3 regions of the Exiguobacterium sp. FD-YE-25-4 genome follow, and region 2 is predicted to be linked to each of the others. Evidence: riboswitches for the same ligand, from Rfam matches in the RefSeq annotation. Region 2 holds a riboswitch; each other region holds the start of a gene.
What was found. A riboswitch is a leader RNA that binds a small molecule or an ion and turns the genes downstream of it on or off. The one in region 2 is predicted to bind S-adenosylmethionine.
Positions count from the first base shown of each region.

Region 1: another riboswitch for S-adenosylmethionine. It lies ahead of metK (methionine adenosyltransferase); the one in region 2 lies ahead of AC13H5_RS01665 (Na+/H+ antiporter NhaC family protein).
Region 3: another riboswitch for S-adenosylmethionine. It lies ahead of AC13H5_RS08010 (MetQ/NlpA family ABC transporter substrate-binding protein); the one in region 2 lies ahead of AC13H5_RS01665 (Na+/H+ antiporter NhaC family protein).

Region 1 covers NZ_CM168041.1:1,964,731-1,972,154, forward strand. The annotation lists gene mnmL (tRNA modification radical SAM protein MnmL/YtqA) at 1-66, shown strand, start outside; gene mnmM (tRNA 5-(aminomethyl)-2-thiouridylate-methyltransferase MnmM) at 20-592, shown strand; gene AC13H5_RS10160 (alpha/beta fold hydrolase) at 625-1,341, opposite strand; gene AC13H5_RS10165 (GNAT family N-acetyltransferase) at 1,432-1,902, opposite strand; gene AC13H5_RS10170 (hypothetical protein) at 2,067-2,594, shown strand; gene metK (methionine adenosyltransferase) at 2,637-3,845, opposite strand; SAM riboswitch class I at 3,976-4,095, opposite strand; gene pckA (phosphoenolpyruvate carboxykinase (ATP)) at 4,410-5,981, shown strand; gene AC13H5_RS10185 (alpha/beta hydrolase family protein) at 6,015-6,773, opposite strand; gene ytkD (RNA deprotection pyrophosphohydrolase) at 6,754-7,227, opposite strand; gene AC13H5_RS10195 (glucose-6-phosphate isomerase) at 7,326-7,424, opposite strand, start outside.
Region 2 covers NZ_CM168041.1:319,525-326,948, reverse strand. The annotation lists gene AC13H5_RS01670 (GGDEF domain-containing protein) at 1-1,560, shown strand, start outside; SAM riboswitch class I at 1,657-1,752, shown strand; gene AC13H5_RS01665 (Na+/H+ antiporter NhaC family protein) at 1,805-3,106, shown strand; gene AC13H5_RS01660 (TVP38/TMEM64 family protein) at 3,128-3,778, opposite strand; gene trhO (oxygen-dependent tRNA uridine(34) hydroxylase TrhO) at 4,001-4,942, shown strand; gene AC13H5_RS01650 (divergent PAP2 family protein) at 5,060-5,485, shown strand; gene AC13H5_RS01645 (PucR family transcriptional regulator) at 5,588-6,811, shown strand; gene ald (alanine dehydrogenase) at 6,943-7,424, shown strand, end outside.
Region 3 covers NZ_CM168041.1:1,542,352-1,549,775, reverse strand. The annotation lists gene AC13H5_RS08020 (aminotransferase class I/II-fold pyridoxal phosphate-dependent enzyme) at 1-370, shown strand, start outside; gene AC13H5_RS08015 (iron-containing alcohol dehydrogenase family protein) at 367-1,383, shown strand; SAM riboswitch class I at 1,424-1,527, shown strand; gene AC13H5_RS08010 (MetQ/NlpA family ABC transporter substrate-binding protein) at 1,601-2,422, shown strand; gene AC13H5_RS08005 (methionine ABC transporter ATP-binding protein) at 2,432-3,466, shown strand; gene AC13H5_RS08000 (methionine ABC transporter permease) at 3,501-4,100, shown strand; gene AC13H5_RS07995 (Spx/MgsR family RNA polymerase-binding regulatory protein) at 4,128-4,523, opposite strand; gene AC13H5_RS07990 (DUF302 domain-containing protein) at 4,695-5,078, shown strand; gene AC13H5_RS07985 (hypothetical protein) at 5,185-6,477, shown strand; gene AC13H5_RS07980 (hypothetical protein) at 6,489-7,424, shown strand, end outside.

The DNA of each region.
Region 1 (7,424 bases), 1.3 Mb from region 2:
AAAAAGAAGGATGAGAGCCATGGGATTAATGAGAGTCTTACCGTTCGCGAAGTACCTACTCCGTGAACACGTCACACCTGGTGCCGTCGCCATCGATATGACGGCCGGCAACGGGCACGATACATTGTTTTTAGCCGAACTCGTCGAGGCGACGGGACACGTCTACGCGTTTGATGTCCAAGCAGCGGCGGTCGAGGCGACACGCATTCGCATCGAGGAAGCAGCATTGACGGACCGCGTCACTGTCATCCACGACAGCCACGACACCGTCCGAGAAATTGTAGCGGACGAGACACGCCCGATCACAGCCGCCGTGTTCAACCTCGGTTATTTACCGGGAAGCGACAAGTCGGTCACGACGACGGGCAATACGACCATCGACGCCCTCGAGCAACTGCTCGACGTCATGGCCGTCGGTGGTGTCATCGTCGTCGTCATCTATCATGGCCATGATAGCGGCAAAATCGAGCGCGACGAGGTACTCGCCTACGTCGAGGCACTCGACCAAAAGCGGGCCGGCGTCCTCCGTTACGGCTTCATCAATCAAATCAATCATCCCCCGTTCATCGTGGCGATTGAAAAACGTGCATGAAAACAGGCGACTCGAGCGAGTCGCCTGTTTTGTCATTCTCGAATCAATTCATAAAACGTGATGAGCGTCTCCGCGAACTTCGTGTTCAGTCGTTCATAGCCGAAATGCGGGAAGCCTTCGAGCCGGCGGATGTACACTTGATCGCCGCCGATTTTTCGACAGACGTTGAGCGTCAGCTTCACATCGGCGAAGCGGTCGTCCGGCGCATAGAAGCAAGCGAGTGGGAGGCGCGGCAAATGTTTCTTCTCTTCTTGGTGCTCGACGATCTCTTCCTCGATTTCCCGGTATTGCCCGTAGGTGATCTCACCGAAGCGGGAGGACTCTTCGCCTGCACCCATGAACGTCATCATGCCGAGCGGCAAATCCGGACGGAAACGGTCGACCGCACTCGCGACGACTTGTTTCAATCCGCCGATTTGGCGGGACGGATGCCAATCGAACAAGGGTGAGATATACGTCAAACTGCCGAGCGGCACATCGTATTCCTGGAGCAATCGGTTCGTTAACAACGCCCCGAGACTGAAGGCGATGACGTGAATCGGCAGTTTGTACTGGCTCGCCTCGCGTAGCGTGTTCTTGATTAACAGCTTATGGTCTTCCGCCGTCAAGCCGACCGTCTGTCCGGTCACGACGAGAACTTCATATTCGTCACGTAACCGTCCTAAAAACGCCTCGCTCAAGCGTGACGTGAACTGGAGCGGATAGACGATCACGATGACCCCTTTTCGTGATTCTTCTTCGTATGTCATACTGTCACCTCATTTTATTATGTCCATGTTTTTATACTAACAAAAAACATCAGCCGAGACTGATGTTTGTCAGAAAATCCGTCTAGGGTCTTAGCTCGGGTCATAGCGCAAATGAATCAGTTCCATCGGTTGGTCGTACACTTCCTCTTGAATCCGATTCAATTCGATGAACGCCTCATGGTTCAAAAAGGCGATCGCCTGCTCGTTCGAACTCTCGACGTACAGTTCGATTGGTTGAACTTTACGTTCGCGCAGATGAGACAATAAGGCCGTTCCGAGACCTTGTCGGTGATGGGTCGGATGAAGATAGAGCCGGAGCACTTCCCACGTATCCCCGCGGTCGATCGCATGATAGAACCCGATGACGTCGCCTTCGGCTTCACCGACAATGAACAACTGCTCTTTCGCTTCCTCGCTTGAACTGATGGCGCGGACGATCTCTTCTTGCTGATAAGCCCGTTCCATTACTTTTGAACGAACCTCGTCTTGTTCACTGACCGTTGCGAGCGCAATATCGCGGATGGTGGCGGCATCTTCTGGTACGGCTTCCCTGATCTTCATAACGGCATCCCCCTTTTGGCCAATCTAGTAGTATCATTCCCCATCAGCAAAAAAATATCCTGCCCGCTCATTACTTTTTGATGTCGAAATGAAGGAAGACGTTATTTTCCATTTTGACTCGGGTATAAGAGTATCAATGCCAACTTACAAAAAGGAGTGTTACTATGGAACCGAAACTACAACATGATCCAAAACTAGAGCAAGCCAACAATCCAAATCGTCAGTTTGACCAAGCAAATGCAGGTGGCCCTAAAATCACCGTCGTGACCGGGATGCTCCTCGGCGCCCTCGTCGGCGGTCTGCTCGCCTTACTTAGCACGTCGAACCGTGAGAACACGAAACAATCGTTCTCGAGCGCGAAATCGTCGGTCGGCGGTCTCGTCGATACAGTCAAACAAGACCCAGCCGGAAAGGCCTCACAAGTCATCGACCAAGTGAAATCAGCTTCTGGAATCATCCAAGAAGTTGCCACTGACGTTCAAAACGTATACGAGAAAGTCGCTGGTGAAGTCGACACGGTCAAAGAAGACGTGAACAAAGTCGTCGGCACGGCGCAAGAAGCGAAGTCAGATCTTCAATCGATCGGCGAGAAAGTCGTCGATGCGAAAGATACGGCGCTCGGGCAAGAAACTTCATCCGACACGTCATCAAGCAATAACGAATCATCGAATGACAACAAAACACAAGCCTAACAAAAAAACGACCTTTCGCTGAGAAAGGTCGTTTTTACTGTCTTATGCGAAGCGTTTCGCGCCTTCTTCAAGCACTGCCGCTTTATCCGTTTGCTCCCATGGGAGTTCAACGTCTGTACGACCGAAGTGGCCGTAAGCTGCTGTCTGCTTGTAGATTGGACGGCGAAGGTCGAGCATCTTGATGATGCCGGCCGGACGGAGGTCGAAGTTCTCGCGAACGAGTTCGACGAGCTCAGTCTCGCTCAATTTGCCTGTGCCGAACGTGTCGACTGCGATCGATACCGGGTGGGCAACGCCGATCGCGTAAGCAAGTTGAACTTCTGCTTTGTCAGCAAGTCCCGCTGCAACGAGGTTTTTCGCTACGTAACGAGCCGCGTACGCCGCTGAACGGTCAACTTTGGTTGGATCTTTACCTGAGAACGCGCCGCCGCCGTGGCGAGCGTAACCACCGTACGTATCGACGATGATTTTACGTCCTGTAAGGCCTGCATCCCCTTGTGGTCCACCGATGACGAAACGGCCAGTCGGGTTGATGAAGTATTTTGTATCCGCGTCGATAAGTTCAGACGGGATGACCGCGTCGATGACGTGCTCTTTCAAATCAGCTTGGATTTGTTCGAGTGTGATGTCTTCGGCGTGTTGCGTCGAGATGACGATTGTGTCGATGCGAACCGGGTTGTTCGCTTCGTCGTATTCGACCGTCACTTGTGTCTTACCATCAGGACGAAGGTAAGCGAGCGTGCCGTTCTTACGAACTTCTGCCAAACGACGTGACAATTTGTGCGCGAGTGAAATCGGGAGCGGCATGAGTTCTGGTGTCTCTTTTGTTGCGTAACCGAACATGAGACCTTGGTCACCAGCGCCGATCGCATCGATTTCTTCTTCAGTCATTTGTCCTTCACGAGCTTCAAGCGCTTGGTCGACACCTTGGGCGATGTCTACCGATTGCTCATCAATCGATGTGAGGACAGCACAAGTCTCTGCATCAAAACCATATTTTGCACGTGTGTAGCCGATCTCACGAACTGTTTCACGAACAACTTTCGGGATATCCACGTAAGTTGATGTTGTGATCTCACCTGCTACGAGCACGAGACCTGTCGTGACAGATGTCTCAGCCGCAACGCGGGCGTTTGGATCTTCAGCTAAAATCGCATCCAAAATCGCATCTGAGATTTGGTCACAAATTTTATCCGGATGTCCTTCCGTGACGGACTCCGAAGTGAAAAGTCGACGGTTCAAGTTTGCCATTTCGAAAAACCTCCTATAATAAGGGTGATGTGTGGACGGTACTCGTTCCCCTTACGCGTTGCTTTGGGACGGTAATGAAAAAAACCTTTCGCCATGTTCAATGGGAAAGGTTGAATCGTTCTTCCTTACCCTCTTATCGTTCGAAGCTTGCGCTTCGCTTCAGGATAGCACCTTTTCCGAATAACAATGACAAATCGGACGGTTGCTGGGCTTCGTAGGGCCTTGTTCCCTCCACCGCTCAGAATAAGAGTATCCGTTACGAAGACCATCATATAAATGACACCCCGTTCTGTCAAGCGTATCGACTGAATTCGTAAAACTTTTCACGAACTCGCAATAGTTATGTTTGTGAAATATCAAACATTTTTTTGTCGGTTTTCGATTTTGTACTATGACCTGGTACAGAATATGTTAGAATGACAGTGTAAGAAAGCGCTTACTTTAAAGGGTAAAAAAGGCTTGTTTTTGATTAGTATGTCACATATAATAAAAACGTCATACTAATCAAACGCGGAAGTATGCGGATTTCATCCACATCTATTTAGGGGAAAGGTGGGATTCAGGATGGCGACAACGCTCCTGAAAATCGAAGAATTAATTAAAGGTGCCGACATGATGCGGAACTTAACGGTTCCAGAATTGGTGGAAGAAGCCATTCGCAACGGGGAAGGCGTACTGACGAAAGACGGGGCTTTATCGGTCAGTACAGGTAAATTCACAGGACGGTCACCGAAAGACAAATTCGTCGTGCAAGATGAAGTCAGCAATCATTTAGTAGACTGGGGTCCGGTCAACCAACCGATCGCAGAAGAGAAGTTCACGGCACTGCTCGATAAAGTGCTCACGCATCTCGAGACGAAAGACAAGCTCTATTATCTCGAGGCGTCTGCCGGGGCTGACGAGCATTATACGCTTCCAGTGCGGGCCATCACAGAATACGCGTGGCACAACTTGTTCGCGAAACAGTTGTTCTTGCGCGAATGGCCGACACAAGGTGCCTTTGATCCGTTCACGGTCATCTATGCACCGAGCTATAAGGCCGATCCGGAAGTCGACGGGACGAACTCCGAAACGTTCATTCTCGTCTCATTCGCCAAACGGACCATTCTGATCGGGGGAACAGAATACGGCGGCGAAATTAAAAAATCGATTTTTTCAGTCATGAACTTCCTGTTACCGGAACAGCATGTCTTGTCGATGCATTGCTCGGCGAACGTATCGGACGCCGGCGAGACGGCTCTCTTCTTCGGGCTATCGGGTACCGGAAAGACGACGCTATCGGCCGACACAGAACGTCATTTAATCGGGGACGACGAGCATGGTTGGTCTCCTGACGGCGTCTTCAACATTGAAGGCGGTTGCTACGCGAAGACGATCAACTTGTCGCGTGAGAACGAACCTCAAATCTACGATGCCATTCGATTTGGCTCGTTGATTGAGAACGTCGTCTTGGACGAGGAACGGGCACCAGACTACAAGAACATCTCACTCACTGAGAACACACGGGCCGCCTACCCGATTCAATTTATCGATAACGCGATGCTTCCGTCACGAGCCGGTCATCCGAACACGATCGTCTTCTTGACGGCCGACGCATACGGCGTCCTGCCTCCAATCAGCAAATTGACGAAGGAGCAGGCGATGTATCACTTCTTGTCAGGCTATACGTCGAAGCTAGCCGGCACGGAGCGCGGCGTGACGGAGCCTCAGGCGACCTTCTCGACATGTTTCGGGTCACCGTTCTTGCCGCTCGCACCTGAACGCTACGCCGACATGCTCGGCACGTTGATCGAGAAACATGACGTCGACGTCTATCTCGTCAATACCGGTTGGACCGGCGGCGCATACGGCGAAGGATCGCGGATGAAGCTCGCCTATACACGGGCGATGGTGAACGCGGCCGTCAACGGGAAATTGCGTGACGTCGAGACGACGCGCCATGACATCTTCAACGTCGAGATTCCACGCCACATCGACGGGGTGCCAGACGACGTGCTCAACCCACGGGGCACATGGAAAGACGGGGCCCGCTACGACGCCGAGGCGGCAGCGCTCGCCTGTAAGTTCCAAGACAACTTCAAACGATTCACGAAAGCGAGTGAGGCGGTCGTCGCAGCCGGCCCAATCATCGTGTAATAAAAAATGACTAGCGCCTGGTTTAGGCGCTAGTCATTTTTTTGGTGCGACGGCTAACATCCAGTCCATCGCCTCATCGGTCGTCTTCCACTTTTCCCAAAACGGGAGTTGATGAGCGAACGGGACGATCCAAAGTTCGGCCCGCTCCCCCATCCGTTCGGCCACGGCTGTCGCATGACGGAGCCGCACTTGCTCGTCGTCTGTCCCGTGAATCAATAACGTCGGGGCCTCCCAGTCCTTGTAGAGGGGTGAACGCTCCACATACGCCTCACGAGCCGCTTCCGGGTCACCCCCGATCATACGGCGGAGCATTTTCCGCATCGAGCGTTGCTCTTCGTACGTCCATTCCAAATTGGTGACACCCGCCCATGACGTCACGGACGTGAGCGGCCGCTCCGCGGCGAGCGACAACGCCATCATGCCTCCGCGCGAGAAGCCAAGGGCATGAATGAGCGTGTCCGTTCGATGGACGCGATCATAAAGAGACAAGACATCCTCTAAATCGGCCCCGCCGAAGTCTTCTTTCCCGCTCCCCCCATGGTTACCACGGTAAACAGGCGCCACGACGTGGAAGCCTTTGGCCGCGAACTGCATCAACCGGGGCAAGCGCACGTCCCCGATGCGTCCTGTTCCGCCGCGCAAATAAAACAGGACGTGCCCGTTCGGTCGCGTCGGCGTGATCGTATAGGCGACGACATCCTCACCATCGCGCGTCGCGTACCAGCCACGGTGGACCGCATAACCGGCATATGGAGGGAGGACCTCGATCCGGTCAAACCATTCGTTTTTCATGTAGCACCTTCATCGTTTCCGGGAGCACCCGGTCTTTCATCATGAAACTGTACCGGTTGTTCCGGAGCAGATTCGTTGGCAGTTCTTTCATGAGCACGGCGCCGTCGGTCTCATCGACGGCCGGATGGTCATCGAAGCGCTCGATCTCGGCAAAGTAAATATTTTTGATGACCGTGTCCCCGCGCCCGAGCACGCGGTATTGTCCGAGATAGTGCAGCGTCTTCACGACACCGCCCGTCTCTTCATACACTTCCCGAATCGCGGCATCATCCTCATGTTCGCCGGGCTCAACTTTTCCACCCGGGAACTCGAGTCCGCGTTGCTTATGCTTCGTCAGCACCCATTGATTCTCATAGCGGGCGACGACCCAGACGTGGAGCGGCGTATCCGAAAATGGATAGTGCGCGAAGCTCAACTCGACTTTATTGTGATAGTAGTCCGTGAATGTCAACATAGTCCATCCCTTTCTTTCCCCTGTCTACTCTCACTTTACCTTGTCTTCCACTAGTTTCAAACAAAAAAATAGGCCCGCCGGAGCGGACCTACTCGAAATTATTGGTTCAAGCGCTTTTCAAGCTCAGCTTTTTGTTCTTCGTAACCTGGTTTTCCAAGCAACGCGAACATGTTCGCTTTATACGCTTCGACGCCCGG
Region 2 (7,424 bases):
TTCATCTTGATCGCGCTCCTTGTCATCATTTTTCAAATGGACTCCATCGAACGGAAAGGCGTCTACTTCACGTTTTCGGAAAGTATCGTCCTCATCATTTTCTTGTTTTTTGATTTCGAGACGGCGCTTTTCGTCAATCAGATTGGTCTCCTCGTCTTCCAGTTCGTAAACTTGAAACCGCGCGTCGCGCTTCGACGCTTCCGCTTCACGTATCCTTGGAACGCCATCACGTCTTTCTTGGAGATTGCCATCCCAGCCGGTGTTTACTTGGCACTTGGTGGTGTGACCGGTCTCGGCTTCTATTCTCAAGACTCGTTCCTGCCGCTCGCCGGTTTGATTCTGGCCATCATCTTGAACACGGTCGTGCAAAAGTATCAAGTCGGTTGGTGGTTCCGCGTCGACATCCCGGTCCGCGATTTTCTGAGCATCGCGTTTTATACGTATATCGTCAGTCTCGTCTTCATTTTGGCGGCCTCGTTGTTCCGGGAGACGAATTTACTCGTCGTCAGCAGCATCGCTGCCGCGTTGACGTTCTTCATCAAGCGGCTCATCATCCAAAAAGGCCGGCAAGACGCCTTTAAATCGTTGATTGAACAGTATGATGAGGCAAAAGAAGCCGTGTCGTTATCGCAGAGCGAGGCGCAAGCCATCGAAGTGTTTCTCAGTCAATGTGAGCGGCTCAATCACTATGACGAAGGGTTCGTCGAGTTTAAACTGTTCGACCGTACCCTGTACTTTGATTTGAAGACGCGTCAGCCGATTGACCGTCACATCGTGTTCGATTTGCTCGATCACGCTTATCCGAACGAAGCCTCGGTCGAATATGAGATGCGCTTCGAATGGGACGCACCACTGTCGAACGAATTTGACGACGACTATCATAGTTTCATCTCGGTTCGGTCCGAGGAGATCGAAGGGATTCGCACGTGGCTCGTCATGACGGGTGAACACGTCTATGGGTATCCCTCGACCATCCAACGTGAAATCGTCAAACTTCTCAAGTCGTTCAACCGGACGATCAGCCGTTGCCATGAGCGCGACCGTCTTTACACGGAAAGTCGGACCGACAGCTTGACGCTGCTCGCGAATGCACGCGCGTTTTACGAATACGGGATTCAACAAATCTCGGACGGTTCGATGTATCCGATTTCGGTCGCGATGCTCGACATCGACTTTTTCAAAAAAATCAACGATTTGCACGGACATCAAGTCGGGGACAGTGTGCTCCAAGAGTTTGGACGGCGGATTCGCCAGGCACTCCGCACCGAAGATTTTGCCGCCCGTTACGGCGGTGAAGAGTTCATCTTGCTCTTAAACCGTTGTGATGTTGAGGCCGCCGTCGAGATCGCCGAGCGCATCCGCCAACAAATCGAGAACAAACCGTTCCACGTCGACGGAATCGATATCCCCGTCACCGCTTCGATCGGTGTCGACACGATTCAGGCGTTCGGTGACAAACGCCTCGACGATACGATCCGTAACGCTGACCGGGCCCTCTACGTCGGCGGGAAGTACGCCGGACGCAACCGCGTCGCCCATTACAATTTCTTAACGACCTGACTCACCCCCACGTTCACCGCGTGGGGGTTTGCTATTGACAAGCGGATTTGAAACAGGTACGTTAGGGAACGTGTCTTATAATTAAATATCACAACTTTTTTATCAAGAGAGACTGAGGGACTGGCCCAGTGACGTCTCGGCAGCGGGTAACCTGTGCCAAATCCAGCGAGCAGTCTGCTCGAAAGATGAAAAAAGTGTTTTCTTGTAGAGAGAGCCTTTTTTCAGAAGGCTCTCTTTTTATTTTATGAATGAGGTGAATCGATTGGAACAACCGACAGCTAACAAATGGGCACTATTGCCTTTGCTCGTCTTCCTCGTCTTCTTTATCGGGGCAGGCATCTACTATAACGACTTTTATAAATTCCCGGTCCTGATCGCGGCGTTGATCGCGGTCATCGTCGCGGCGATGATGACGAAAGGCAGCGTCACTCAGACGGTCGAGCGTGTCGCCCAAGGTGCGGGGAACCCCGGCATTTTGATCATGGTCTTCATCTTCTTGCTCGCCGGAGCGTTCTCGAGTGTCGCCGAAGCAATCGGCGCAATCGACGCGACCGTCAATGCGGCGCTGACATTTTTACCGTCCTCGCTTCTACTGAGCGGTTTATTCGTCATCGCGGCTTTCATCTCGATGGCGATGGGAACGTCGACGGGCACGATTGCCGCCCTCGCCCCGATCGCGCTCGGTATCCACGAAGAAAGTGGCGTCAATATCGCCATCGCGGCGGCTGCCGTCGTCGGTGGTGCCATGTTCGGGGACAACTTGTCGTTCATCTCGGACACGACAATCGCTGCCGTCCGGACCCAGCGTACCAATATGCGTGACAAATTCCGAACCAACTTTTGGATTGTCCTCCCGGCCGCCCTTATCACAATCGTCCTCTTATCGGTGTTATCGAGTGGAGAATCGACTGTCGATGCAGCCGCGTTCGAATGGTATAAACTCATTCCATACCTCGCCGTCATCGCTCTCGCCTTGACCGGGTTGAACGTCATTCTCGTTTTGCTTGGCGGGATTGCCTTGACCGGCATCATCGGTTTGATCGATGGGAGTTTGGCTGTCACTTCATACGTCACGGCTATGGCAGACGGGATGATGGGTATGGCCGAGATTTCGCTCTTGACGCTCCTCATGGGCGGACTCGTCGGACTCATCTCGCATAACGGCGGGCTCACTTACTTGCGTGACGCGCTCACGTCGCGGATTCAAAAACGTGCCGGTGCCGAATGGAGCATCGCCGGGCTCGTCAGCGCGACGAACGTTGCGACGGCGAACAACACGATCTCGATTCTCGTGGCCGGTCCGCTCGCCGCCAATATCGCCGACACGTATGACATCGAGCGAAAGAAATCAGCGAGTGTGCTCGACATCTTCTCGTGTGGCGTCCAAGGCCTGTTGCCTTATGGGGCACAGCTGCTCATCGCCGCCGAATTGACGAATACGGCGTCACCAGCGCTCGTCCCGTATATGTTCTATCCATTCCTGCTCTTCATTTGCGGAGGGCTGGCCATCGTCTTTAACTTCCCGCGTTTCAAAAAGCGCGCCTGACCAAAACGACCCTTTGAAGCACTAGCTTCGAAGGGTCGTTTGACGTTTCGTTTCACGTTCACGTTGAAGTTGTTCGTTGCGTTTTTTGAAGGCGCGCCGCTTGAGCAATTCCTCGAGGCCACGGCTGATCGCCCAAAGAACAAACAGTAACAGTCCAAGCATCGATAAGCGGAACGGACTTTGAATAAACTCTTCCCACTGGTCACCAATGACCGAAAAAATCAAGACGACAAGCAGTTTCCCGAACCCCGCCGCCATGATGAATGTCCGAAGCGGCATTTGAATGAGGGCAAGTAAGTATGTGATCAAACTGACCGGGATGAACGGGAGCGAATATAAAAACCCAAGCGAGATCGGGCTCATATGGTTGATGCGTTCCAGCCAATATACCCCTTGTTTATGTTTTTCGAGCCACCGTGTCATCGGTTTACGGAATACGTAACGGACGGCTGTAAAGACAAGAATCGTCCCTAGTAAACTACCGACCCAAGACAATAACGTCCCGAGCAAGAACCCATACGTGGCCGCGTTCGCCGAAATGATGAGGACGAGCGGAAGAAATGGAAAGATCGCCTCAAGGAACGGCGCCCCTAGTCCTGCCCATGGGCCTCCCGGAAGCTCTTGCAGCCATTCAATCAGTTGGATAATCCATTGTTGGAGTGATGTGAGCATATCAGTTTCCACCTTCGACTTTCATTAATACCTTTTACCCGATTTCGCTCAGGAAGACGCATCCCCCTGCACGCCAGTAAAAAAAATAAAAAGTATTTGCGAAATTTCGCTGTGATATCTATCATATAATATGGACTTGTGGTTGCAGGCAAGTCCGCTCGTCGAACGACACAACCCAACGTTCGTTTTCCTGCAAAAAACTGAACACAGGGGAGTAATAACATGGAAACAAAACCAATGCGGGTCTTGCTGTACTATAAGTACGTCAACATCGAAGACCCAGAAACGCTCACACAAGAGCACCTCAAGTATTGTAAGGACCTTGGCATCAAAGGACGGATCTTGATTTCTTCCGAAGGAATCAACGGAACGTGCTCTGGGACTTGGGAACAGACCGAGCAATACATGAACGACTTGAAAGCGAACCCGCTTTTCAGCGATATCGAGTTCAAAATCGATGAAGTCGAAGAGCATGCGTTCAAAAAAATCTTTGTCCGTCATAAGAAAGAGCTTGTGACGTGGCGCTTTGATGGTGAGTTCGACGTTCCTAAACAGCACGGTGCGTACCTCGAACCGGCAGAATGGAAAGAGATGATGAATCGCGACGATGTCGTCATCCTCGATGTTCGTAACAACTACGAGTACGATCTTGGTCACTTTAAAAATGCGATCAAAATCGACGTAGAGGCTTCTCGTTACATGCCAGATTGGCTCGAAGAGAACAAGGACCTCTACGAAGGGAAAACCTTACTCACGTACTGTACCGGAGGCGTCCGTTGCGAGAAATTTACCGCATATATGCGTGACCAAGGTCACGACAACATTTTCCACCTAAAAGGCGGCGTCGCCATGTACGGCAAAGACGACGCCACGAAAGGCGAAAATTGGGAAGGCGAGCTCTACGTCTTTGACGAGCGCATCAACGTCCCAGTCAACACGGTCAATCCGTCGGTTGTTTCCGAGTGCATGCACTGTGGGACGAAGACGGTCCGTTACGTTAATTGTGCCAACCCGGTGTGTAATGCTCAACACTTCTGTTGTGAAGAGTGTGAACCGAAACAAATGCGTTCATGCTCGAAAGAGTGCCAGGAGCATCCACGTAACCGCTATATCATCGAGAATATCGCGGACAAACTTCAGGAGACTGAAGGCGTCGTCGGGTAACAAAAATCGACCGAGAAGCACTTCGAGCCTATGCTCGAGGTGCTTTTTTTGACAAAAACTTTACGTCTAGTGCCTGAAAGAATCGGGTATAGTGTAGATACCATTGTCAGACAGGAAGTGAATCGATTGCTCTTTAACGAACCTTTACTCGCCGCCTTGCTCGCGTGGTTCATCGCCCAAGCGGCCAAGCTCGTAACCGAACTCATTAAAACACGAGATTTTGAACTTGAAATCATGTTTGCCTCAGGTGGGATGCCAAGTTCCCACTCCTCGACCGTCGTCGCATTGACGACCGTGATCGGGCGTATCGAAGGGCTCGACTCCAGCATGTTCGCGCTCGCCCTGATTTTCGCGACGATCGTCATGTACGACGCGACCGGTGTCCGGCAAGCGGTCGGGTTCCAAGCCCGTTTGTTGAACGACTATTTCAAAGGCATCAAACATGAGACACCGATTTTAAATGAGTTGGTCGGTCACACCCCGTTCCAAGTCATCGTCGGTGCCCTGCTCGGTCTCGTCATCGGATTGTTTTTCCCGATTTAAGCTGAATTTTAGAGGCATGTCGCCCCTTCTTCTCAAAACACTTCCATCTTTTTGTGAACTTTCACAACAGAGACGGTATAGTGAGAGAGAGGAGGAATCGACATGCCTTTTTTGCAGAAATCTTATGAATCGCTCGATACACTCGCCGAAGCAATCGGACAAGCGATTCGGGCCCCAATCACGATTGAAAATCGCCACCACCAGTTGCTCGCCTACAGCACCCACCCCGACTCGACCGACCCGGCCCGCATCGCGACCATCATCGGCCGTCGTGTGCCGGAAGCGGTCATCGAGGACTTATGGGAAAGTGGAATCCTGCAAGAAGTGATCGACCGAGACGAACCGGTCGTCATCCCAGCCCGGGTGGCTGTCGGTTTAGGCGAACGTGCCGCTGTCGTTATCAAACAACAGGACGATGTGCTCGGTTATATTTGGAGCCTGGCCCGAACGACCCCGTTCTCGGAACAAGAGCTCACTGTGTTAAAAGAAGGCGCGAGCATCGCTAAAAAATTGCTCATGACCATCGCCATGCATGAGCGGCGCATCGATGCCGAGCTCGAGCGTTTCTTTTTAGAGGTGTTGGCCAGCCCCAATTTGTCGCCCGCTCATCGCGATCGTTTGAACGAACTCGCCCCGATTGCTGTCGCCAGCCGACTCACCATCATCGAGTGCGGCCAACCGATCACCCCACAGCTGGCGGAGCGATTGTTTTATGTTCTCGCGACCCAACAAGCGATCGAGGTCGTGTTGCACGCCATCGATGGTCAACAGCTACTCGTCTGGCATTATATGAAATCGGAGTTAGCCGAGGAAGAGACGGCACTTTTGCAGTGGGCCAATCGCTTCGAGACACAGCTCCGAGAGAAATTCACGGAAGTCGATCCACGTTTAGGCGTCAGCCGTCGTTTCTTTGAGAGCGACATGCTGTATGCCGCGATGGAAGAAGCACGACAGGTCACCTCGCTTCGTCGGAAGTTCCCCTATGAGCTTGCCGCGACGCACACGTTCGAACAAATCGGGATTTATCAGCTCGTCCCAGATCTCGCTCGCCGAATCGGGCTTCGGCTCGAAACGCATCCGACCATCGAGCGTTTGCAGGCATATGATGTCGCCCATCATACCGAGCTCGTCACGACGCTCGAGTGGTATTTCTATTTTGATGGGAACGTCAAACGCGTCGCCGCCCATCTTCACATCCATCCGAACACCGTGCTCTATCGGATTCGCCGCATCGAGGACCTGACGAATATTACGCAAGTCTCATTGCCCGAACGAGCCGCTGTTTACCTCGCCATCAAGGCAGGCCAATACCGACAAGATGATTGATGCCCGCTTTGTGATTTTTCACAAAGTGGGCATTGTCATTTTTAGAATCCATGCTAAAGACAGCGTTTTCGGATGGGTCTATACTAGAGGTGTGAACAAATTGTGTCAGTAGAGAGAAAGGGGAACTTTACATGAAAATCGGGGTATTGAAAGAAATCAAAAACAATGAAAACCGCGTCGCCTTGACGCCGATGGGTGCAGCCGTATTAACTGAGCTTGGACACGAGGTTCTCGTCGAGACGGAAGCCGGTGTCGGGAGCGGCTTCACGAACATGGAGTATGTCGATGCAGGGGCGACAATCGTCGACACAGCCGCAGACGTTTGGGGAAACGTCGAATTAGCGTTGAAAGTAAAAGAACCGCAACCGTCTGAATATCGTTATTTCCGTCCGGACTTGACGCTCTTCACCTACTTGCACTTGGCAGCCGAACCAGATCTCACGAAAGCACTCGTCGATTCAGGCGTGACGGCGATCGCTTACGAGACGGTTGAAATCGACCGCACGTTGCCGCTCCTCACACCGATGAGCGAAGTGGCTGGACGGATGGCCGCTCAAATCGGGGCCCAAATCCTTGAAAAACCGCACGGTGGAAAAGGGATTCTCTTGTCAGG
Region 3 (7,424 bases), 1.2 Mb from region 2:
CGTGTTCTCGGCCATCCAGGCGGCGGCTGTCGCCGCGCTCGAGGCCCCACGCTCTATCCGGGACGATTTGGCCCGACTCTATGAGGCGCGACGCGATCGCCTGATCGATGGGTTGAACCGGGCCGGGTGGGCCGTCGAGCCGCCGGAGGGTTCGTTCTTCGTCTGGGCGAAAGTGCCCGAGGGCGATGCCAAATCGTTCTCGCGTAAGTTATTGTACGAGGCAGGAGTCGCCGTCACACCGGGCTATTTCTTCGGTTCAGAAGGGAACGGATACGTCCGCTTCGGACTCGTCTCACCCGAGCCGAAAATCGATGAGGCCGTCGAACGAATCGAGCGGTTGTTTGCCGCCTATGAGGAGGTGCGGGCATGATTCGTCAGGCCGTCCTTGAATATGACCACGCCGATGACGCGCTCGACCGTCTTGATGAGTTAGTCGACGGCCGACGTGCCCACGTCCTGCGCGGTCAGAACGGGTACGAAGTCGTGCGGGTCGTTCATCCATCCATCACGGACTATCCGGCCACGACGTTCCGTGGGGAGTGTACGGACAAGGAAGTCGAACGGCTGATTTTTGAAGACGTCGATGTCCTCATCGCCATCGGGGGCGGGAAGCTCGTCGACACGGCCAAACTCGTCGCCTATCAACAGAACGTGCCGCTCATCATCGTCCCGACACTCGCCTCGAACTGTGCGGCGTTCACGCCTCTCAGCGTCGTCTATCGGGAGGACGGGAGCTACGACCGCTACGACATGTTCCGCGTCGTCATCGAACGGGTCATCGTTGACTCGCGGGTCATCTCGCGCTCTCCATATGAATACTTCCGAGCCGGTGTCATCGACACGGTCGCGAAGTTTTACGAGGCCCGTTACTTGAGCGGTGACAGCTCGGTCGACGCGGGCGTCAACACCGGGCTCGTCTTGGCCGAGCAGTGCGGGCGTCTCGTCGAACTTGATTTGAGCGAGCACACTTTTGAGTCGTATAGTGACGACGTCCGCTTCGCTGTCGATCACGTGCTCGCCATCGGAGGTGCCGTCGGAGGATTTGGTGACGCCGGGACACGGGTCGCCGTGGGCCATGCGGTCCATAACGCTCTTAGTCGCTTCGAGTCGACGCACCGTTTCTTACACGGGGACAAGGTCGGCTTCGGCTTGATCGTCCAAGAGCGGTTGCGGTGCTCGGCCGATACCCCGTATTTGGAGGCTTGGCTAAGCGAGTTCGGTGCCCCGACGACGCTCGAGACGCTCGGGGTCGGGTCGAGCGACATCCCGGTATTGGTCGACTCCGTCATGACGGAGACCGAGCTGCAACAGTTGCCAAAGCCGCTCGATAAAGACTTTCTGAAAATAATATTTGAAAATTTGCAATTTTCTATTTACAAATAAAAGAATTGAAAGTAAGATGATAACAATTAAATAGACCGATTGCTTATCAAGAGTGGTGGAGGGACTGGCCCTATGAAACCCGGCAACCAGATCATTATGATCATGGTGCTAATTCCAACAGACGGAACGTCTGGGAGATGAGCGTGTCCGACTTTGTCTTGTCGTGCCCGCCACTCTTCATGAGTAGCGGGCTTTCATTTTGGAGGAGGAAAAACAGATGAACATCAAACAGAAAACAGCACTCGCAGGAACTTCACTACTCGCCGCCATCGTACTCTCGGCGTGCGGTCAATCGGACGCGAGCGAATCGCTCAGCACGGAGTCGCTCACGATCGGCGTCACGGGCGGTCCACACCAACAAATCGCCGAAAAAGTGAAAGAACTCGCGGCCGAGGACGGCCACGAGCTCGACATCAAAGTGTTCAACGACTATAACACCCCGAACACGGCGCTCGCCGAGGGCAGTCTCGACGTGAACAGTTATCAGACGCTCTCATTCCTTGAACTGCAAAAGTCCGACAAAGGCTATAAGATCGACGATGTGTTCAAGACCGTCGCGTTCCCAATGGGTCTTTACTCGGAAAAGTTGACCGACATTGAGGACTTGAAAGAAGGCGACAAGGTCGCCGTCCCGAACGACCCGGCGAACGAGCTGCGCGCACTCCGTCTCTATGAGACAGCGGGCCTCATCACGCTGAAGGAAGGCTTGACGGACAAGGCGACGAAACGCGACATCGCTGAAAACCCGCTCAACCTCGAATTCATCGAGCTCGAGGCGTCTCAGCTCCCGACCCAGCTCCCGGAAGTCGCACTCGCGGCCATCAACACGAACTTCGCGATGGGTGCCGGCCTGTCGATCAATGAGGACGCCTTGTTCCACGAAGACACGGTCGACAACCCGTATCCGAACTACGTCGTCGTCCGCACCGATAACAAGGATGACGAAGTCGTCGAGACACTCAAATCGTACTATCACTCGGACGAGGTCCGGACGTTCATCGAAGAGACGTTCAACGGCTCAATCGTCCCGGCGTTTTAAGGAGGGCCTATGATCGCACTAAAAGGAATCACGAAGACGTTCACGGTGAACAAAGGTGCTGTCACCGCACTCGACGACGTCTCGCTCACGATCGAGAAAGGCGAGATCTTCGGCATCATCGGTCGAAGCGGGGCCGGCAAGAGCACGCTCATCCGCATGATCAACCTGCTCGAACGCCCGACCTCGGGCCAGGTCGAGATCGAAGGACAGGACATCACGAAGCTCGACAAACGTGGGCTCTCAAAACTCCGCCATCGAATCGGAATGATCTTCCAACACTACAACCTGCTCAAGACGGCGACCGTCGAAGATAACGTCGCCATCCCGCTCCGGCTTGAGGGTCTCGACAAGGCAACGATCCGCGCTCGCGTCGACAAATACCTCGACATCGTCGGCTTGACGGACCATCGAAAACATTATCCCGAGCAACTCTCGGGCGGACAGAAGCAACGTGTCGCCATCGCCCGGGCCCTCGCGCACGAGCCGGATATCCTGCTCAGCGACGAGGCGACGAGCGCGCTCGACCCGGAGACGACCGAGTCGATCCTCGACCTCTTGCTCGACATCAACCGCGAGCTCGGACTGACGATCTTTTTGATCACGCACGAGATGGAAGTCATCGAGCGCATCTGTGACCGGGTCGCGGTCATCGAGGCCGGCCGAATCATCGAGGAAGGGGACGTGCTCGACGTGTTCTCGGACCCGCAGCATGCGACGACACGCAAGTTCTTGAAGACGAACCTCGATGTCCCGAAAGAGGTCGTCGAAGAGTTGAGCACGCACGGGATGCTCGTCAACTTGTCGTTCATCGGTCATCAGAGTGAACAGGCCGTGCTCGCCCAGTTGACGAAACGGTTCGGCTTGCTCCCGAATATCATCGGGGGCGGCATCAAAAAGCTAAAAGGCGGTCTCGTCGGCAATCTACTCGTCCATTTGGACGGGGATGAGGCCCAGACCGACCAAGCCGTCCGCTTCTTAGAGGCGAGCGGTGTGAAAGTGAAGGAGGTGACGAACCGTGCTTCAGTTTTGGGAAAATTGGGGTGACTTGATTTGGACGGGGACGATCCAGACGCTCACGATGACCGGCATCGCGCTCGTCATCTCGACGTTGATTGGACTGCCGCTCGGGACGCTTCTCGTCTTGACGCGACCGAACGGCCGGCTCGCCAATCGTTATTTCTACGGGGCGTTATCAAGTGTCATCAACGTCGTCCGTTCCATCCCGTTCATCATTCTCTTATTCTTCATCCTCCCGTTCACCCGTTTTATCATGGGCACGACGATTGGCGTCCAAGGCGTCCTGTTGCCGCTCATCGTGTTCACGGCCCCGTATATCGCCCGGCTCATGGAGTCGGCGCTACTCGAGGTCGACCGTGGGGTCGTCGAGGCGTATGAGGCGATGGGCATCTCGACCCGTAAAATCATCTGGTACGTGTTGATCCGGGAGGCCCGCTCTTCAATCGTGCTCGGTTTGACGATCGCGACAATCGGTTTGATCGGGGCGACCGCGATGGCAGGACTCGTCGGGGCCGGCGGACTCGGCGATATCGCTTACCAATACGGGCATCTCCGGTTCGAACCGGAGGTCATGTACGTGACCATCTTCGTCTTGATCCTGCTCGTCCAATCCATTCAATCGTTCGGTAACCGCTTGGCGGCCCGACTCAAGAAGGCATAAGAAAAGAGCTCTGCTTCGGCAGGGCTCTTACTTGTTGTCGAGCAATCGTTTCAATTCGGCGATTCGGTCATGGCGCGGGATGAACGTACGAATCTCTTTCTCGCTGAACCCGATTTGAATCCGATTGTCGTCGACGACGATCGGACTCTTCAAGATTTGGGGGTGCGACGCCACAAAGCTGTACAGCTCACGGAGCGACATCTCGTCAAGTTGGTCCGCCGCTTGTTTGTACACGCTCTTTTGGACGGACAACAGGTCGGTCGTCCCGTTCTCGGTGAGGCGGAGCATGTCTTTGAACTCGGTGAACGACATCCCTTGATCGGTCAATTTTTTCTCGATGAATGGGATGTTCTGTTCGCGTAACCAATCAATCGTCTTACGGGAAGAACTGCAGCTTGTATGTGTGAATACGGTGACCGTCACGGCAACCACTTCTCCTTTACGTAAGTATGGACTTCTCTATTTTCTCTCATTCATACGTTTCGAACGCGAAATATGTTTCAAATCACATATACTTTTTATCGCCATCGGACGATTTGTCGTCAGTCAGTTCGGGTACATGACGAAAGAGACCATAACCGAGGAGGGATTTACATGTTTGATTACACGGTCAAGACGGACCAGACGGTCGAAGCGGTCGTCGAGAAGCTGAAAGCGACGCTCAAGGAAGAAGAGTTCGGAGTGCTCTGGGACTTTGATTTGAGCGAGACGCTCGAAGAGAAAGGCCAAGCGATCGACGGGGACTATCGCATCCTTGAAGTATGTAATCCGAAAGAAGCGAAGAAAGTCATCACGACACATCGGGAAGGCGGCTATTTCCTGCCTTGTAAGCTCGCTGTCTTCACGAAAGATGGGTCGACCCATGTCGGGATGCCGAAGCCGACGAAACTGATCGAGCTGATTGAGGATGAGTCGCTTCAATCGATCGCCCACGACGTCGAGACGCGACTGACGCGTGCGATTGATCAAGCCGTATAATTGAATGAGCGAACCCGTCCATGAGAGTGGACGGGTTTTTTCCTGTTCCTCCTTAAAGTCATATAATGGTAAAATTGGTACAAATAGATTTTAAGGGGCGGATGATTTGAAAAAGTTAGCCAGTGCACTCGTATTATCCATGGGCTTATTGGCCAGTTGCGGTGGGGAAAAGCCAGACGTCGTGAACTTGTCGTATGTCGATGCGCATTGGACCGTTAACAAGTATTCCTTAGAGCAACCGGAAGCCCTCGAATCGGTCGATGAGACGTTACAGGCCTGTACCGGGGAATTGACGACTGAATTGAAGGGAGACTTGACGGTTTACGATACGGTCATCGCGAATCGCCATCAGATGACCGATACGGGAGATGAATATGCATATAAATCGGTGACGTACATCAAAGGCGATGAGCATTATGCACTTTGTCGCGATATGCTCTCGGAACGCTTTCAAGCCGAGGTCATTGAGTCATTCCCCCCATTCGTTGATACACAGAACGGGAAGCGAATTCAACGAAACCCTTTCATCGAACCTGCCGACGAAACTACTCAAGCAGAATTCCTCGATACGGATGGATTATTGGAGCCGAATAATGCTGTCGAACCTTTTCCTGATACCATCGTCACGTTCATACCGGCCTTCCACGGCGAGGTGGAATTGACCATTGGAGATCGACAACTCGCTTTCCCAGTGCTTATGTTCGACCCGATGATGGCACACATAGATGAGGTAAAAATCGCAATCGGATATCATCCCGATGAAAAGAAACCCTATGTTTTATTGATGCTCGCGGACCTCTATTTCACAATGAGTCCGCTAGATGAAATTATCGACCCGGTAAAAGGAGAACAGTCGTATGAAGAGTTGACAGTCAAACGACTGCCACTTCGTTCGGAACTATTACCCGACAAATCCTATCCATTGTATGAGTTCAATTATACCCGTGACGGGAAAGCGGTGACCGAAATCGCGACCATTACATATCGTGCCTCTGAACTGTTGACGATTTCTGAACAAAAGGCGCTTAAAGACAATCCGGACGAGCAGTATATGCCGGTTGTGTCAGGGCCACTGATTTACCTACACGAGAAACGGTTCAACAGCGAATCGATATTGACGTATCCGACCGTGCTGCGTGCGGCCGGTAACGAGATGGATGACCTCATTCAAGCAATCGCCTCGGCTGAGCCGACGAAGCGCACGGGTGATCAAGGGAACTATCCTTATCTCACAATCGTCGACGGACTCAAGGGACAAGAGTTCGAGGTGACATATAAACAGCGCTCGAAGAAGCTAGATATTTACGTGACGGACCGATCGACCAAGGAGACGTATAAACTGACGAGCGAAGGGGCAGAGACGTTCTTGTCTTACTTCCCTGATTTGAAGACGAAATGAGTGGGTTGAACATGAAGAAACGAACGTTGGCGGCAATGTCGCTCTTGTTGATGACGGCGGGTTGTTCGGAAGACGTGGACGTCGTCCGCTATGGCCATATCGAGGAACACTGGCAGGCCGAACGGGTCACGATGAACAGTCAAGAGCCTGTAGTGGATGCCGAAACAATCTTGAACCAATGTGAAGATGAGGAACGATTGACCGAACTAGCTGGAGAGACGTTTTCCATACTCGGGATGGCCTACGCGACCCGCGCCCCGTTTATGAATGACGACTATGACGGATACGCCTTCGACGAAGTGACGTATGTCGAGGGAGATGCGGTCTATGCGCTCTGTAGGTCGCATCAAATGGATGGGATCCCAGGGTACCAAGCCGTCGAGCTCGAGGCACGGCCGTCTTTCTTAAAAGACGAAGTTGGCACTGAAGTCTCGTTCCTTCCGAACGTCCATGTCGCGACGGAGAACGAGCGGGCCTCGCTACATGAGCCGGACGCCTTCTACGAGAATGGACAAGATATCGAGCCGTATCCGGTCACGCTCATGAGGATGTCCCCCGGATTTAACGGCACGGTCGAGATTGGGATTGGAGAATGGGGCTTCTTTAACCCATCCTTCGACTTTTCGCCGAACCTCAGACAGTTTGATGTGTTCATCGCACTAGGGCGGGATACGGAGACGAACCTGCCTCATCTGCTCATGTCCTATGGCGGGGACGGGGCTCGCTACTCTTCATCCATTCTTCAAGATACCGACCTGCTCAATGGGGCAGACAGTCTGACCTTCCGTCGGGTATTCGAAGGTGGAACGATGGAACCGTCGAAACAAATTCCGCTTTACGATATTACGGTCGAGGTGGACGGACAGATGGTGACGAAGACCTTGTGGATGCGGTTCAAACCGATCCCGTTGCTCAGTGATTCTACCGAGTTAGAGAAGGTTTCGATT